4 regions of the Mesorhizobium sp. M0276 genome follow, and region 2 is predicted to be linked to each of the others. Evidence: predicted binding sites of a transcription regulator. Region 2 holds the regulator's gene; each other region holds the start of a gene.
The links. Region 2 encodes PhoB, which activates phosphate uptake and scavenging genes when phosphate is short. Its sites were predicted from a motif close to TGTCATNNANCTGTCAT; they were not measured.

Region 1 (3,905 bases), on a different contig from region 2:
TGGCGACGATAGCGGTCGCAAGGGAAAACACCACCGTCACCTTGATCGAGTTGACGTAGGCTGGATCGGCAAGCACTTTCCTGAAATTGGCAAACCAGACGAACCTGGTCCTCAGTCCGAACGGGTCCTGCCTGAGCATGGACTGGTAGAACGCCTGACCGGCCGGCCAGTAGAAAAAGACGAGCGTGATCGCAAGTTGCGGTGCCACCAAGAGGTAGGGGAGGACCTTGTTGGGAAAGACGACGCGAGGGGTCAAGGAGCCACTCCGGGCTGGTTAGTCGGGTGGCACCATATGGTGCCCTTCTCTGTCAAAGATGGCATTGATGGACGTTTCGGATTCGGCAGCATCGACAATTGGCGAAATCACAGCAAATCTCCCCCTCCGGGGGAGATCCCTGACAGGACGGTGGATGCGCTGTGGAACAAGGCCTCTGCGCTCGCTCTAATTCCCCAGCGCTTCCTTGATCGCGGCGTTGCCACGCGCAACCGCATTGTCGAGCGCCTGCTGCGCGGTTTGCTGGCCGGCGAGCATCTTCTCGAACTCCTCGTTCTGGATATCGCGCACCTGCGGCAGATTCGGCAGACGTACGCCCTTCGAATTGTCGGTCGGCGCCTTACCCGTCATCTGCAGGATCGGGGTCTCGCGACCGACGTTCTTGTCATAGAAACCGGATTTCTTGGTCGCTTCATAGGCCGCCAGCGTTACCGGCAAATAGCCCGACTTCTGGTGCAGGTACTCCTGCACGTCGGTCTTCGACAAATAGGCGAAGAAAGCAGCCACTCCCTTGTATTCCTCGTCGGATTTGTCCGCGAAAACCCACAGGCTGGCGCCACCCGGCGTCGTGTTCTGCGGCGCGCCCTTGGCGTCGCTGTCATAGGGCAATTGGCCGATGCCGTAATTCATGCCGGACTTGACGATATCGCCGAGCCCGCCGGAGGATTCAGTCATGATCCCGCATTCGCCGGCAAGGAAGATCTGCTTGGCTTCGGAAGTGCGGCCGCCATATTTGAAGGTGCCGTCCTTGGCGAGGTCTGCGAGCGCCTGGAAATGGTTGACGAAAATCGGCGCATTGATCTTGAGCTCGACATCGCCGCCGGCCAGACCGTTCTGCTGGGTGGCCCATGACACGTCATTCCAGGCCGCGAAATTCTCCAGATGGATCCAGGTCAGCCAGGTCGAGGTGTAGCCGCAGGCGGCCGCGCCGCTCGCCTTGATCTTCTTGGCATCCTCCCACACCTCATTCCAGGTCTTGGGCGGGCTGTCGACGTCGAGACCAGCCTTCTGGAAGATATCCTTGTTGTAATAAAGGATCGGCGAAGAGGAGTTGTAGGGGAAGGAGAGCATGGTGCCGTCCGGCTTCGAATAATAGCCGACTATGCCTGGCAGGTACTGGCTCTTGTCGAAGGTCATTCCAGCGCTGGTCAACACATCGGCTGCCGGCTTGATTGCTCCTTCGGCTGCCATCATCACGCCGGTGCCGACGTCGAACACCTGAATAATGTCGGGCGCCTGGCCGGCGCGGTAGGCGGCGATGCCGGCATTCAGCGTCTCGGGATACGTGCCCTTGAACACCGGAACGAGCTCATAGTCGCTCTGGCTGGCATTGAAATCTTTGGAGATCTTGTCGACAACTTCGGCATTGGCGCCAGTCATGGCGTGCCACCAACTGATCTGCGTGACAGCAAAAGCGGAGGTTGAGGAAAGCAGCGTAAAGGTGGCGGCAACACCGGCCGCGAAGCCGAAGGACTTCATGTTTCATCTCCCGTTTGTCATTGGCGAAAGGGGCACTCCCGCACAGGCAATATGTGTCGCTCATGACAATCAGACAACGGCTTTGTTGCAGATCGATGAACTTCATCTCTGCCTGAAGCAATGCTCGCCTCCGCGTAGCAGACTACGGCAAAGCAACGGGGTTAGCCGACTTAGCGCGATAACGAACAGGGCAGGAACCGTCTCCAGGACCGGGCCCTGCCAAGCTGGCTTTCGGGCATGACAATGCTGATTGCAGTTGCCGCAGCCGTGAAACGGTGAGCTGCTCTAAAGGCTTTCGGGTTTGAGCGCCGTCTCGACCAGTCTCCTGGCATCCGGCCCCGACCATTCGGCCGGGCCGTTCATATGAGCGAGCAGGCAGCCCTCGCCATCGATCAGCATGGTGACGGGAAGGCCGAGCGCCAGGCCGCGCGTCTTGAGGTCGTTGAACAGCGCCATCGTCGAATCCCGGTAGTAGCCCAGCGTCGCCACGCCGGTATCGCTAAGGAACTTCTTCGGCTTCACATCGTCACCGGCATCCACATTGACGGCGACCACCTCAAAGACGTCGCTGCCCATTTCCTTCTGCAGCACATCGAGCGCCGGCATTTCGGCGCGGCACGGCGCGCACCATGTCGCCCACAAATTGAGCAGCACCGTCTTGCCGGCATGGTCGGCAAGCGTCATCGCCTTGCCGTCCGGACCATTGAAGGCAAGGCTTTTCAAGGATTGCGGCGGATCGGCCGGCAAAAGTGCGGCAACCTCACCGGTGGCCGAGGCCGCAACCTTCTTGGCGCGGTCGCTCTTGGCGGCGCAGGCGACATCGTCCTTGTTGTCGCCGACGGCGGCTTGTGCCGGTGCATTGTTGCCAGACCGGCTCTCGCTGACATATACCGCGACCGCGCCGGCCAGCGCGCCCGCTACCAGGGCGGCGAGGATCAGGCGCGGGGCCGGGAAGAATTTATTACCGTCTGCCATTTTCTCAAAACTGCTCCGAAGCACGGGTTATAGCCATGAGCGACAAGAAGACCAGCAACCAGATGTGGGGCGGACGTTTTGCCTCGGGTCCGGCCGCGATCATGGAAGCGATCAACGCGTCGATCTCCTTCGACCGCAAACTCTATGCGCAGGATATCAAAGGCTCGATCGCCCATAGCGAGATGCTGGCGCAGACGGGCATTATTTCGGCGGCCGATCAAGAAAAAATCGCTCACGGGCTGAACACGATCCTGAAAGAGATCGAAGCCGGCAGCTTCGAGTTCTCGACCCGGCTCGAAGACATCCACATGAACATAGAGGCCCGCCTTGCCGATCTGATCGGCCCGGCGGCCGGCCGGCTGCACACCGCCCGCTCGCGCAATGACCAGGTGGCGGTGGATTTGAGGTTGTGGGTCAAGGACGAGTGCTTTCGCGTCGCCGAGGCGTTGATAGGGCTGATCAAGGCGCTACTGGAGCGGGCCGAGGAGCATGCGGCGACGGTGATGCCGGGCTTCACCCATATGCAGGCGGCGCAGCCCGTGACCTTCGGCCATCACTGCATGGCCTATGTCGAAATGTTTTCGCGTGACCTGTCGCGTGTACGCGATGCGATCGAGCGGATGGACGAAAGCCCGCTCGGTGCTGCAGCCCTTGCCGGCACCAGCTTCCCGATCGACCGCCACCGGACCGCCAAGGCGCTCGGCTTCCGCGAGCCGATGCGCAATTCGTTGGACAGTGTCTCGGACCGCGATTTCGCGCTGGAGTTCCTCGGCATGGCCGCGATCTGCGCCACGCATTTGTCGCGGCTGGCCGAGGAGATCATCATCTGGTCGACGCCGCAGTTCGGCTTCGTCAGGCTGTCGGACTCGTTCTCCACCGGCTCCTCGATCATGCCGCAAAAGAAGAACCCCGATGCCGCCGAACTGGTGCGTGGCAAGACCGGCCGCGTCACCGGCCATCTCGTCGGCCTGCTGACGGTAATGAAGGGCATGCCTTTGACCTATGGCAAGGACATGCAGGAAGACAAGGAATCGGTGTTCGATGCCGCCGAGACGCTGGACCTGATGCTGGCCGCGATGGCCGGCATGGTTTCGGACATGACGGTCAACGCGGCCGCGATGAAGAAAGCCGCCGGCGCCGGCCATGCGACCGCCACCGACCTTGCCGACTGGCTGGT
Region 2 (3,905 bases):
GAAAGTGTCGGCGCCGTCACCGCCGATCAGGACATCATTTCCCTTGCCGCCATCCAGCGTCTGATGACCCGACCCGCCCTTGATGATGTTGTCCAACGCATTTCCGAACGCATATCGATTGGCGCCGGTAACGACCAGGTTCTCGAAATTGTCGGGGAGCTTGTAGCTCATCCAGGTGTCGATCGTATCGATCCCGGCCCCGGGATCTTCGACCGCCTTATTGTTGGTGGAATAGAGGTGATAGTAGTCATCGCCGGCGCCACCGTACATCGTGACATAGACGCCGGTGTCTCCCCAGAAGGAGTCGTTGCCTGAAGTGCCATGCAGTTCGGCCCCGGCTCCGGTTGCCGAGAACCAATGACTGGACGCGCCGGTGTAGGGAAGAGGAATACCTTTGGCGTTTAAGACCGTGCTCATCAGAAATCCTTCCTCTTAGTGTCCGACCTGGTCAAATCATTCGGCGCAGCGTCCGGCGACCGCTTTCAAAGCAACGTTGCAACGAACGAGATCGTTCCCGCGGAATCATCATCAGATCCAAGATCGTATTGACTATTCGGAGCACATACAATCAATAAAGAAGAGGGAAACTCGCTCTTAGTCGGATGCAATTTTTAATAAAATTGCGAATTTATGCGAAACCACATCCTCTAGCGGGCACATAGCCATATTAGTTCAAATTGTTTCTTGAGGCGCGCGACTTTGATCGGAGGTCTGCGGGCAAGATAGCAATGTGACCAACTAAAGTGTCACGGGCCGTGCTTCCTGCGGCCAGCCTGGCAGAAAAGCGAATTGGGAGATCGGAAGGCAATCGCCAGCCAGTCAAGGTACGCGCGAGCCCGCGACCGCGAAGGGCAGTTTAGACTTCGATGCCGCCTGCTTGAATGTCTGCCATCGCGTGGCCATTGGCGACGACCTGCTGATTGAATTTGAACCTTGGTTCCGATCTATCGGCTAGTCTTCCCTGATCGCGTAGCCTGCGCCCCGAATGGTGCGGATGACGTCGGGCATGCGGCCGTTGTTGACGGCTTTGCGCAGCCGCCCGACATGCACGTCTACCGTGCGTTCGTCGATGTAGATCGTTTCGCCCCAGACGTTGTCGAGCAGCTGGCTGCGCGAGAACACGCGGCCGGGATGGCGCATCATGAATTCGAGCAGGCGGAATTCGGTCGGCCCGAGCCGGATCTCGCTCTTCTTGCGATAGACCCGGTGCGATTCTCGATCGAGCACGATGTCGCCGACCTTCAGCACGCTGGACAGCAGTTCCGGCTTGGCACGGCGCAGCAGCGCCTTGACCCTGGCCATGAACTCCGGTGTCGAAAACGGCTTTACCAGATAATCGTCGGCGCCGGTCGAGAGGCCCCGCACGCGATCGCTCTCCTCGCCGCGCGCGGTCAGCATGATGATCGGCAGCCGCTCGGTCTCGGGACGCATTCGCAGGCGCCGGCAGAGTTCGATGCCGGAGACCGCCGGTACCATCCAGTCGAGCACCAGAAGGTCAGGCACGTTCTCCTGCAGCCGGATCTCGGCCTCGTCGCCGCGCGTCACGACCTCGACCTGATAGCCCTCGGACTCCAGATTGTAACGGAGCAGCACGCCTAGCGGCTCCTCGTCCTCCACCACCATGATGCGTGGCGCGATCATCGGCTGGTTACCCCTGTCGTCATGCCGCGGGCGCGGACATTGTCGTCTCGTCCTGTTTCGGACGATTGGCCGGCAGCTGCGTGCCGGTCAAAACATAATAGGCATTTTCCGCGATGTTGGTGACATGGTCGCCGATGCGCTCGAGGTTCTTGGCGCAGAACAAAAGATGCGTGCACGCGGTGATGTTGCGCGGGTCTTCCATCATATAGGTGAGAAGCTCGCGGAACACGGAGGTGTATTTGACGTCGATGCGTTCGTCGTCGGCACGCAGTTTCGCCAGCGCGGCGGCGTCACGCGCCGCATATTCCTCGATGACGCCCTGCACCTGGATCAGCACCAGTTGTGCCATTCCATCGATCGAGTGCGAAAGGTCGCGCGGCGTGACGCTGAGGCCGACAGTGCCGACACGCTTGGCGATGTTCTTGGCAAGGTCGCCGATGCGTTCGAGATCGCCGGCCATGCGGATAGAACCGACGACATGGCGCAGATCATCGGCCATCGGCTGCCGCTTGGCGATCAGCGTGATTGCGCGGTCGTCGAGCTCGCGCTGGCGCGCGTCCATGATCGCATCATCGGAGACGACGCGCTGTGCCAAGGCGTTGTCGGAATTCAAGAGCGCCTTGGTCGCACCGCCGACCATCGAGCTGGCGAGATCGCCCATGTCGCTGATGAGCTTGCTGATCTGACCGAGATCCTCGTCGAAAGAAGCGACTGTGTGTTCGCTCATGATCCTGTTCCTCGTATGCCTGAGCTCAGCCGAAGCGGCCGGTGATGTAGTCCTGCGTGCGCTTCTCGCGGGGCGACGTGAAGATCTTCTCGGTGCGGTCGAACTCGACCAGCTCGCCCAGATACATGAAGGCCGTCTGCTTCGATACGCGCGCCGCCTGCTGCATGTTGTGGGTGACGATGACGATCGTGTAGTCGGCTTGCAACTCGTCGATCAGTTCCTCGATCTTGGCGGTCGACAGCGGGTCGAGCGCCGAGGCGGGCTCGTCGAGCAGGATGACTTCCGGCTTCACCGCCACGGTGCGGGCGATGCAGAGCCGCTGCTGCTGGCCGCCGGAGAGGCTGAGGCCGCTGGCGTCGAGCTTGTCCTTGACCTCGGTCCAGAGTGCCGCGCGCTTCAGCGCCTGCTCGACGCGGCCGTCCATCTCCGACTTGCTCAGCTTCTCGTAGAGCCTGATGCCGAACGCGATGTTTTCATAGATCGACATCGGAAATGGCGTCGGCTTCTGGAACACCATGCCGATCTTGGTGCGCAGCAGGTTGAGGTCCTGCGAGCGGTCGAGAACGTTCTGGCCGTCGAGCAGCACCTGACCTTCGGCCGTCTGCTTGGGATAGAGCTCGTAGATGCGGTTGAAGACGCGCAGCAGCGTCGACTTCCCGCAGCCCGAAGGCCCGATGAAGGCGGTGACGCTGCGCTCCGGCAAGGACAGCGTAATGTCCTTCAGCGCCTTCGACTGGCCGTAGTAGAAGTTGAGGTTCTTGACCTCGATCTTGGCCTTGGCGGTGGCCTCGGCGGCGATCGTCATGTCTGGAGACAACATCTGGCTCATTTGTCCTCTCTGCGTCCGGTCAGGCTGCGCGCAACGATGCTGAGCGCAAGAACCGTCAATGTGATGATGAGTGCGCCGGTCCAGGCCAGTTGCTGCCATTCCTCGTAGGGGCTGAGAGCGAACTGGAAGATGGTGACAGGCAGGCTGGCCATCGGCGCGTTGAGATTGCTCGACCAGAACTGGTTGTTGAGCGCCGTGAAGAGCAGTGGTGCCGTCTCGCCGGAGATACGGGCGATCGACAGCAATATGCCGGTGACAATGCCCGATAGCGCGGCGCGGTAGGCGACCGACTTGATGACCACCCAGCGCGGTGCGCCGATCGCGGTGCCGGCTTCGCGCAAGGCGTTCGGCACCAAATTGAGCATGTCTTCGGTGGTGCGTACCACCACCGGAATGACGAGGATGGCGAGCGCGACAGCACCGGCGATTGCCGAGAAATGCCCCATCGGCCGCACCATAAGTTCGTAGACGAACAGGCCGATGATGATCGACGGCGCCGACAGCAGGATGTCGTTGATGAAGCGCACCACGGTGGTCAGCCTGGAAAAGCGACCGTATTCGGCCATGTAAGTGCCGGCCAGCACTCCGATCGGCGTACCGACGATGACGGCGATGATCGTCATGACCACGCTGCCATAGATGGCGTTGAGCAGGCCGCCGGCGTCGCCGGGAGGCGGCGTCATCTGCGTGAAGACGTCAAGGGACAGG
Region 3 (3,905 bases), on a different contig from region 2:
AGCTGCGATAGAGGCTGGGCTTGGTGACGCCGGCGCGTTTGACGATCTCGTCGACGCCGATCGCCCTTATGCCGCGCCGGTAGAACAGATCATAGGCGACATCGAGAATCTTCTTGGCGGCTTTCGGCGGCGCCGATGCATGATCGTCGCTGATGGTCAGATCAATATTTTTGTCCGTTGGCATCGTGTGACTCGATTGACAATGTTACCGATCGGTACGTATACCTGTTCCCACCCTGCAACGTACCGGTCAGTAACATGATAACTCAATCTCGTCCCTTTGGCCAGCGCTACGCCTTCGTCGTGGTTGGCATCATCTTTCTCTGCCTGCTGGTCGCGGCCGGCCTGCGGTCCGCACCCGCCGTCATGATGCTGCCGCTGGAGAACGGCTTTGGCTGGCGGCGAGACGTCATCTCGCTGGCTGCTGGTGTCGGCATCCTGCTTTACGGTCTCACCGGTCCGTTTGCCGCAGCGCTGATGGAGCGCATCGGGCTGCGCCGCACGCTGCTCGCCTCCCTGATGGTGATGTCGGGCTCCACCGCGCTCAGCCTGCTTATGACCAAGCCCTGGCATCTGTTCATCACCTGGGGCGTGTTCTCGGGCATTGGTTCCGGCGCTGTCGCCAGCGTGCTCGGCGCCACCATCGTCAATCGATGGTTCAAGACCAATCGCGGCCTTGTCATGGGATTGATGTCGGCCTCAAGCGCCTCCGGCATGCTGGTGTTCCTGCCGATGATCGCCGCGCTGGCGCAGTCGGGTGGCTGGCAGCCGGTCGTCATTGCGGTGGCGATCGCCACCGCGGCCCTGATACCGCTGGTCTGGCTGCTGGTGCCGGAGCGGCCGGCCTCGATCGGCATGGTGCGCTACGGCGCCGAGGCCAACGACGTGCCGCCGGCTCCGCCCGCGTCACAGGGCAACTTCCTCGCGCATACGTTCTCGACGCTGCGTCGCGCCGCCGGCACGAGGGTGTTCTGGTATCTGTTCGCCACCTTCTTCGTCTGCGGCTTCACCACCAACGGGCTGGTCGGCACGCATCTGATCGCGTTCTGCGGCGACATGGGCATCGGCGAGGTGCAGGCTGCCGGCCTGCTGTCGATGATGGGCATTTTCGACCTGATCGGCACGACACTGTCGGGCTGGCTTACCGACCGCTACGACCCGCGCAAGCTGCTTGGCGTCTATTACGGCATTCGTGGCCTGTCGCTGATCTATCTGCCCTATTCCGGCTTCTCGGCGACCAGCCTGATCATCTTCGCCGTGCTCTACGGCCTCGACTGGATCGCCACCGTGCCGCCGACGCTGAGGCTCGCCAACGAGGCGTTCGGCGATCGCAGCGGACCGATCGTGTTCGGCTGGATCGTCGCCGGCCACCAGATCGGCGCGGCCACCGCCGCCGCTTTCGGCGGCACCATGCGCGAGCTGCAAGGCAATTACGAACTGGCCTTCCTGATTGCCGGCATGACGGCGATTGCCGCGGCGTGCATCTCGCTGCTGATCAACACCAGCCGGCCGGCGCTTGATCCGGAGCCGCAGGCGGCTTAGCCGCGACGGCGGAGCGCTAATCTCCCCCCTTGAGGGGGAGATGGCCGCGAAGCGGCCAGAGGGGGTCGGTCCGACCGGGCTCTGCCTCCTGGTGCAGATGGAGGTCGGCGCTCTATGCGCGGCGACCGCCTCTGTCGCCTTCGGCGACATCTCCCCCTCGAGGGGGGAGATCACCCTGTTCACTGTTATCAAACCTTCATCATCCCGAGATGCGCCTGAAACATTGACGCTGGATCCTGGTGGCACCGTTCAAGCCATCCAGGAAACAGCCATGAACAAGCTTTCGATGACCCGCCGCGCCTTCGTCACGTCCGCCAGCGCCGTTGGCCTGGCCGGCGTTTCGAGCCTGGCACTGCCATACTATTCGCGCGCCAATCAGCGGCCGGCCTTCACACATGGCGTCCAGTCGGGCGATGTCGACGCCACCAGCGGCATGGTTTGGACGCGCACCGACCGCCCGTCGCGCGTCATGTTCGAGGTGTCGTCGACGGAGAATTTCACCAATGCGACGCGCCTGGCACCGCTCGATACGTCGCCGGCCAGCGATTACACCGTCAAACGGCTGCTCACCGACCTCGCTTCAGACCAGGACATCTTCTACCGCATGACATCAGCCGATCTCGCCGACATCAACGCCGTTTCGGAGCCGATCACCGGTCGCTTCAGGACGGCGCCGGCCTCGAAGCGAGACATCCGCTTTGCCTGGTCGGGCGACACGGCCGGCCAGGGCTGGGGCATCGACGAGACCGGCATGAAGACCTACGCCACGATCGGCAGGCACACGCCCGATTTCTTCCTGCACTCGGGCGACACCATCTATGCCGACGGCGCCATGAAGGACGAGGTCGACCTGCCCGGCGGCGGCAAGTGGAAGAACGTCGTGCTGATCGACGGCAAGCGCAAGGTCGCCGAAACGCTGGACGAATACCGGGACCAGTGGAAATACAACATGATGGACCGGAACGTGCTCGGGTTGAGCGCCATCTGCCCGACCTTCTACCAATGGGACGACCACGAAGTTCTAAACAACTGGTCGGATTCGAAGAATCTCAGCGCCGACAATCGCTATACGGAGAAATCCATTCACGTGCTGGCGGCCCGCGCGGCGCGCGCCTTCCATGAGATGACGACGATCCGCTATGAACCCTCCGAGCCCGGCCGCGTTTATCGCAAGATCGCTTACGGGCCTCTGCTCGACGTGTTCTTCCTCGACATGCGGTCCTATCGCGGCCCCAACGGTCCGGACATGCAAGATGAGATGACGCCGCAATCGCGCATTCTCGGCGAACAGCAGACGAAATGGCTAAAGCGCGAGCTGGCGAGTTCGAAGGCGACCTGGAAAATCATCGCCGCCGATATGCCGCTCGGCCTCGTCGTCTGGGATGACGGCACCAAGAAGGTCGGCGCCGAAGCGGTCAGCAATGGCGATAATGGCTTGCCAAAGGGACGCGAGCTCGAGATCGCCGACCTGCTGCGCTTCATCAAGAACGCCGGCATCAGCAACACAGTCTGGCTGACCGCCGACGTGCATTACACGGCCGCCCACCACTACAACCCGGACAAGGCGCAGTTCCAGGATTTCAATCCGTTCTGGGAATTCGTCTCGGGCCCGATCCACGCCGGCACGTTCGGCCCCAACGATTTTGACATGACATTCGGGCCGGAGCTGAAGTTCATCAAGGCGCCGACTGCCGAACAGGGTCAGAACCTGCCGCCATCGGCGGGCCTGCAATTCTTCGGGCTGGTCGATATTTCAGGCGCCAGCGAGCAGATGACGGTGCGGCTAATGGACCGCGACGACAACGAACTCTTCAAGGTAACGCTCGACCCAGTACGGTCGGCATAAACGCACTATTCACCCTCCCCCTTGTGGGTCCGTTGTGGGGAGGGTCGGCGCGGCGGCTTCGCAAAGCGAAGCTGCCGAGACGGGGCGGGGGTGAAGCGCCCTCTTAGTCCGGGTAGCAGACCATTGGAATGTTCGGCCAGACGGCGCTGTCGCATTTGGCGGTGTCCTGCCTCTGCTTGAAGGAGGCGCTGACCGGGCCGGTCACCATCGGGTCGACCCCGTCGGGTGCGTCGGCGAAGACCTGCTCGGCTGTCTGCGTGCCGGACTGCGCAACGGGGCGCGTCTCGCGCAGCGTCGCAGCCGACTGCGCGGCGTTGGCGGCCAGCAGGATTGCAAAGGCTGCGGATGCGATGAGCGGCCAAAATCGGTTGAGTTTGTCGGTCATGATGCTCGAACTGCCCGGGCCCGGAAAGGTTCCCGCCTTGGTTAACAGAATCATCTCACACGCAGATGCTTAAGATTTGATGAGTATTTGGTGGCGCGCCTCCTCTTTCGCAACTGCGAAAAACCCTGTATG
Region 4 (3,905 bases), on a different contig from region 2:
GGACGCTGCGGCGTTCTTCTTGCGGCGCTTGAATTGCGCGATGCGCTTGGGCGCGTGCGACTTCAGCGCGTCACCCCGTCCCGACAGGCTCGGATTGGTCATGAAATATTCCTGCGCGTTGAACGGTTCCTCGCCCTCCTCCAGCACCACGCGCCGGGAAGTTCCATCAGCCAATACGTCGAAACTTTGCTGATTGTCCATGATGTTGCCAAGCATGATCTGGCCAAGGATCTGTTCATGCACAGTTGGGTTGGTGATCGGCACCATGGTTTCGACGCGGCGGTCGAGATTGCGCGGCATGAGGTCCGCCGACGAGATGTAGACGACAGCCTCGTCCGACGGCAGGCCGTGACCGTTGCCGAAGCAATAGATGCGGCTGTGCTCGAGAAACCGCCCGACGATCGATTTTACACGAATGTTCTCCGAAAGGCCCGGAACCTGCGGCCGCAGGCAGCAGATGCCGCGCACGACAAGGTCGATCTCGACTCCGGCGCGGCTGGCATCATAGAGCGCGTCGATGATGATCGGGTCGACGAGCGCGTTCATCTTCATCCAGATGCGCGCCGGCTTGCCTTCCACAGCATAGGCAATCTCGTCGGCAATATGCTTCAAGATGCGGCTTCTCAGCGTGAACGGCGAGATCGCCAGACGCATTTCGTCCGTCGGCTCGGCATAGCCGGTGATGAAATTGAAGAGCTGGGCGACGTCGCGTGCAATCGTCGGATCGGTGGTGAAGAAGGACAGGTCGGTGTAGATGCGCGCCGTGACCGGATGGTAGTTGCCGGTGCCGAGGTGCACATAGTTGCGCAATTTGCCGTCCTCGCGCCGCACCACCAGCGACATCTTCGCATGTGTCTTCAGTTCGAGAAACCCGAACACGACCTGCACGCCGGCACGCTCCAGGTCGCGCGCCCAGCGGATGTTGGCCTCCTCGTCGAAGCGCGCCTTGAGTTCGACCAGAGCCGTAACCGATTTGCCGGCCTCGGCCGCGTCGACCAGCGCGCGCACGATCGGGCTGTCATTGGAGGTGCGGTAAAGCGTCTGCTTGATCGCCACCACTTCCGGGTCTGCCATCGCCTGACGCAGGAACTGCACCACCACATCGAAGGATTCATACGGATGGTGGACGACGATGTCCTTCTCGCGGATGGCGGCGAAACAGTCGCCGCCGTGCTCGCGAATGCGTTCGGGAAAGCGCGGATTGTAGGGGGTGAATTTGAGATCGTCGCGGGGAACGGCGACGATTTCGGAAATCTGGCTGAGCGCCAGCGGACCGGTGAGCACGCTGATGCGGCTCGACGAGACGCCAAGCTCGCCAGCGACGAAATCGCGCAGTTCCGCCGGCATCAGTATGTCGAACTCGATCCGGATCACCGAACCGCGGCGGCGCCGCTTCAGCGCCGTCTCGAACAGGCGCACTAGATCCTCGGACTCCTCCTCGACCTCGATATCGCTGTCGCGGATGATGCGGAACGTGCCCGAGCCCTTGACCTCATAGCCAGGGAAGAGCTTGCCGATATACAGGCCGACCGCTTCTTCCAGCGGGATGAAGCGGACATGGCGTTTGCGGTCCGGCAGACGGATGAAGCGCTTGAGCGCCACCGGCAGGCGCAGCAGCGCGCTCATCTCTTCGCCGTTCTTGCGATGACGCAGTTGCAGCGCCATCGAGAAGCCGAGATTGGGGATGAACGGGAACGGGTGCGCCGGGTCGATCGACAGCGGTGTCAGCACCGGAAACACCTGCTCCTGGAAATGGTCTTCCAGCCAGATTTTCTCGTCCTTGGTGAGCGCGTCGCGGGTAATGGTCTCGATGCCCTCCTTGTTGAGCAGCACCGTGAGCGCAGACAGGCTCTTCTGCTGGTCTTCCTGCAGCCGCTCGACCTCGCGCAGCAGCTGTTCCAGCTGCTGTTCGGGGGTGCGCCCGTCAGGACTTTTCAGCACGATGCCTTCGCGCACCTGGCCGGCGAGGCCGGCGACGCGCACCATGAAGAACTCGTCGAGATTGGCGGCCGAGATCGACAGGAAGCGGACACGTTCCAGCAGCGGATGATTGAGGTTCAGCGATTCTTCGAGAACGCGCCGGTTGAACTGCAGCCAGGAAAATTCGCGATTGACGAAACGATCCGGATTGCCGCCTTCCGGGCTTGCCGCCTCGACGTTGATGAATTCGCTCTGCACCGGCTTCAGTTCGTTCATATTCCGCTTTCCACACAGTCTGCCGGCTAGGGCGCCGCGCGTCCTCGAGGACGCGCAAAGGACGCTCTACCACTCCAAGGCAACGCATGATCCCTTCCGAAAACCGAAGTCGGTTTTCCGGGTCATGCGTTAACCGGCTTAACTTATCCTCTGACAGGCTTTTGCGACAGTTTCATTTCATCGAACTTGCAAAGACGCCTGTTATGATCCAGATGCAGAAGAGACTGCGTTAAGGAGACGACGATGGCAGGCGGTTCCATTCCCCATTTCCAGAACGATGCGGGCTATCCGGCTATCGACATCGGCGTCAAGGAATTCATGTGCACGGGCGCCAACCCGCCTTTCGATCACCCGCATGTGTTTCTCGACATGGGCGACGACAATGAAAAAGTCTGCCCCTATTGCTCGACGCTGTACCGCTATTCGCCCAAGCTGAAGGCGACGGAAACGCTGCCGGCCGGCTGCATCTATATCGACCAGGCTGCCTGATTCTTTTCGCGACAAGCTCGATGAACGACTTGCGTTCCCGGCAAATTCTCATCGCCGGGGCGGGCGTCGCCGGGCTGACCGCAGCGCTTGCTTTCGCCAAGCACGGCTATTCCGTGCAGGTGTTCGAACAGGCTCAACGCCTGGAAGCAGTAGGCGCCGGCCTCCAGCTTTCTCCCAACGCGACGCGCATCCTGGGCCAGCTTGGAGTGCTCGACCGGCTGCTGCCGGCAGCGGTGCGGCCGGAAGCCGTGGTCTTGAAGGACGCAGCGACGCTGCGCGAACTGGCACGCGTGCCGTTGGGGCAAGTCGCCGAGACGCGCTGGCAGGTGCCCTATCTCGTCGCCCACAGGGCCGACCTGCAGAGTGCACTGATGGCGCGTGCCGGCGAGATCGACGATATCAAGATCGTCACTGGCGCCCGCCTCCACGGCATTGCCACCGGAACCCATGGCATCACCGCGACGGTCGAGATCGGCGGCAAATCCATCGCGGCCGAGGGGTTCCTGCTGGTCGGCGCCGATGGCGTCTGGTCCTCGGTGCGCGGGCTTGTCGACGCGGCCAAGGGGGCTGCCTCGCCAAGAAGCCGCTTTTCCGGCGAACTGGCCTGGCGCACGACCATTGCCGCGCAGAGTGCCGCAGGGCATGCGTTCGCGGCGATCGGCGCCCCGGACTGCGTCACCACCTTCCTGCACCGGGGCTTCCATATGGTCGCCTATCCCGTCAGCGGGGGTGACGCCTTCAATCTCGTCGCCTTCACCAAGGGCGAACGCATTGCCGAAGGCTGGTCCGGCCATGCCGATCCCGGCATCCTCGCCGGCGCAGTGCGCGGCACCGCGCCTGGCCTTGCAAGACTGGTGGAAGGGGCTGGCCCGTGGCTGACCTGGCCGCTTCATACGGTCGACCAGAAGCGACCCTGGACAATGCCGGACGGCATCGCGCTGATCGGCGACGCCGCACATGCGATGACGCCGTTCGCAGCGCAAGGCGCGGCCATGGCGATCGAGGATGCGGCGACACTTGCCGATATCATTGCCGACTTCCCTGCCGATCCTCTGGCCGCGCTTGCCGTCTGGGAGCAGTCACGGCGGTCGCGTGTCGCGCAGGTCGCACGCCGCGGCGCCATCAACCGCCTTGCCTGGCATGCCGCGGGCCCAGTGGCGATCGCGCGCAATCTGTTCCTGATGATGCGCTCTCCGGAAAAGCTCGCCGCTGATCTGGAC

Region 1: a site for PhoB is predicted at 1,816-1,832, ahead of ugpB (sn-glycerol-3-phosphate ABC transporter substrate-binding protein UgpB). Genes of this name have one in related genera too.
Region 3: a site for PhoB is predicted at 1,726-1,742, ahead of NKJ01_RS28690 (alkaline phosphatase D family protein). Genes of this name have one in related genera too.
Region 4: a site for PhoB is predicted at 2,360-2,376, ahead of NKJ01_RS34065 (RNA degradosome polyphosphate kinase). Genes of this name have one in related genera too.

What each region holds. Positions count from the first base shown of each region.
Region 1 covers NZ_JAMYSC010000011.1:99,902-103,806, reverse strand. The annotation lists gene ugpA (sn-glycerol-3-phosphate ABC transporter permease UgpA) at 1-256, opposite strand, end outside; gene ugpB (sn-glycerol-3-phosphate ABC transporter substrate-binding protein UgpB) at 443-1,753, opposite strand; gene tlpA (thiol:disulfide interchange protein TlpA) at 2,039-2,728, opposite strand; gene argH (argininosuccinate lyase) at 2,764-3,905, shown strand, end outside.
Region 2 covers NZ_JAMYSC010000009.1:46,723-50,627, forward strand. The annotation lists gene eglC (endo-1,3-1,4-beta-glycanase EglC) at 1-417, opposite strand, end outside; gene phoB (phosphate regulon transcriptional regulator PhoB) at 952-1,641, opposite strand; gene phoU (phosphate signaling complex protein PhoU) at 1,661-2,368, opposite strand; gene pstB (phosphate ABC transporter ATP-binding protein PstB) at 2,394-3,197, opposite strand; gene pstA (phosphate ABC transporter permease PstA) at 3,194-3,905, opposite strand, start outside.
Region 3 covers NZ_JAMYSC010000050.1:11,348-15,252, reverse strand. The annotation lists gene NKJ01_RS28700 (TetR/AcrR family transcriptional regulator) at 1-184, opposite strand, end outside; gene NKJ01_RS28695 (MFS transporter) at 259-1,542, shown strand; gene NKJ01_RS28690 (alkaline phosphatase D family protein) at 1,814-3,388, shown strand; gene NKJ01_RS28685 (hypothetical protein) at 3,492-3,773, opposite strand.
Region 4 covers NZ_JAMYSC010000091.1:12,602-16,506, reverse strand. The annotation lists gene NKJ01_RS34065 (RNA degradosome polyphosphate kinase) at 1-2,196, opposite strand, end outside; gene NKJ01_RS34060 (zinc-finger domain-containing protein) at 2,440-2,685, shown strand; gene NKJ01_RS34055 (FAD-dependent monooxygenase) at 2,706-3,905, shown strand, end outside.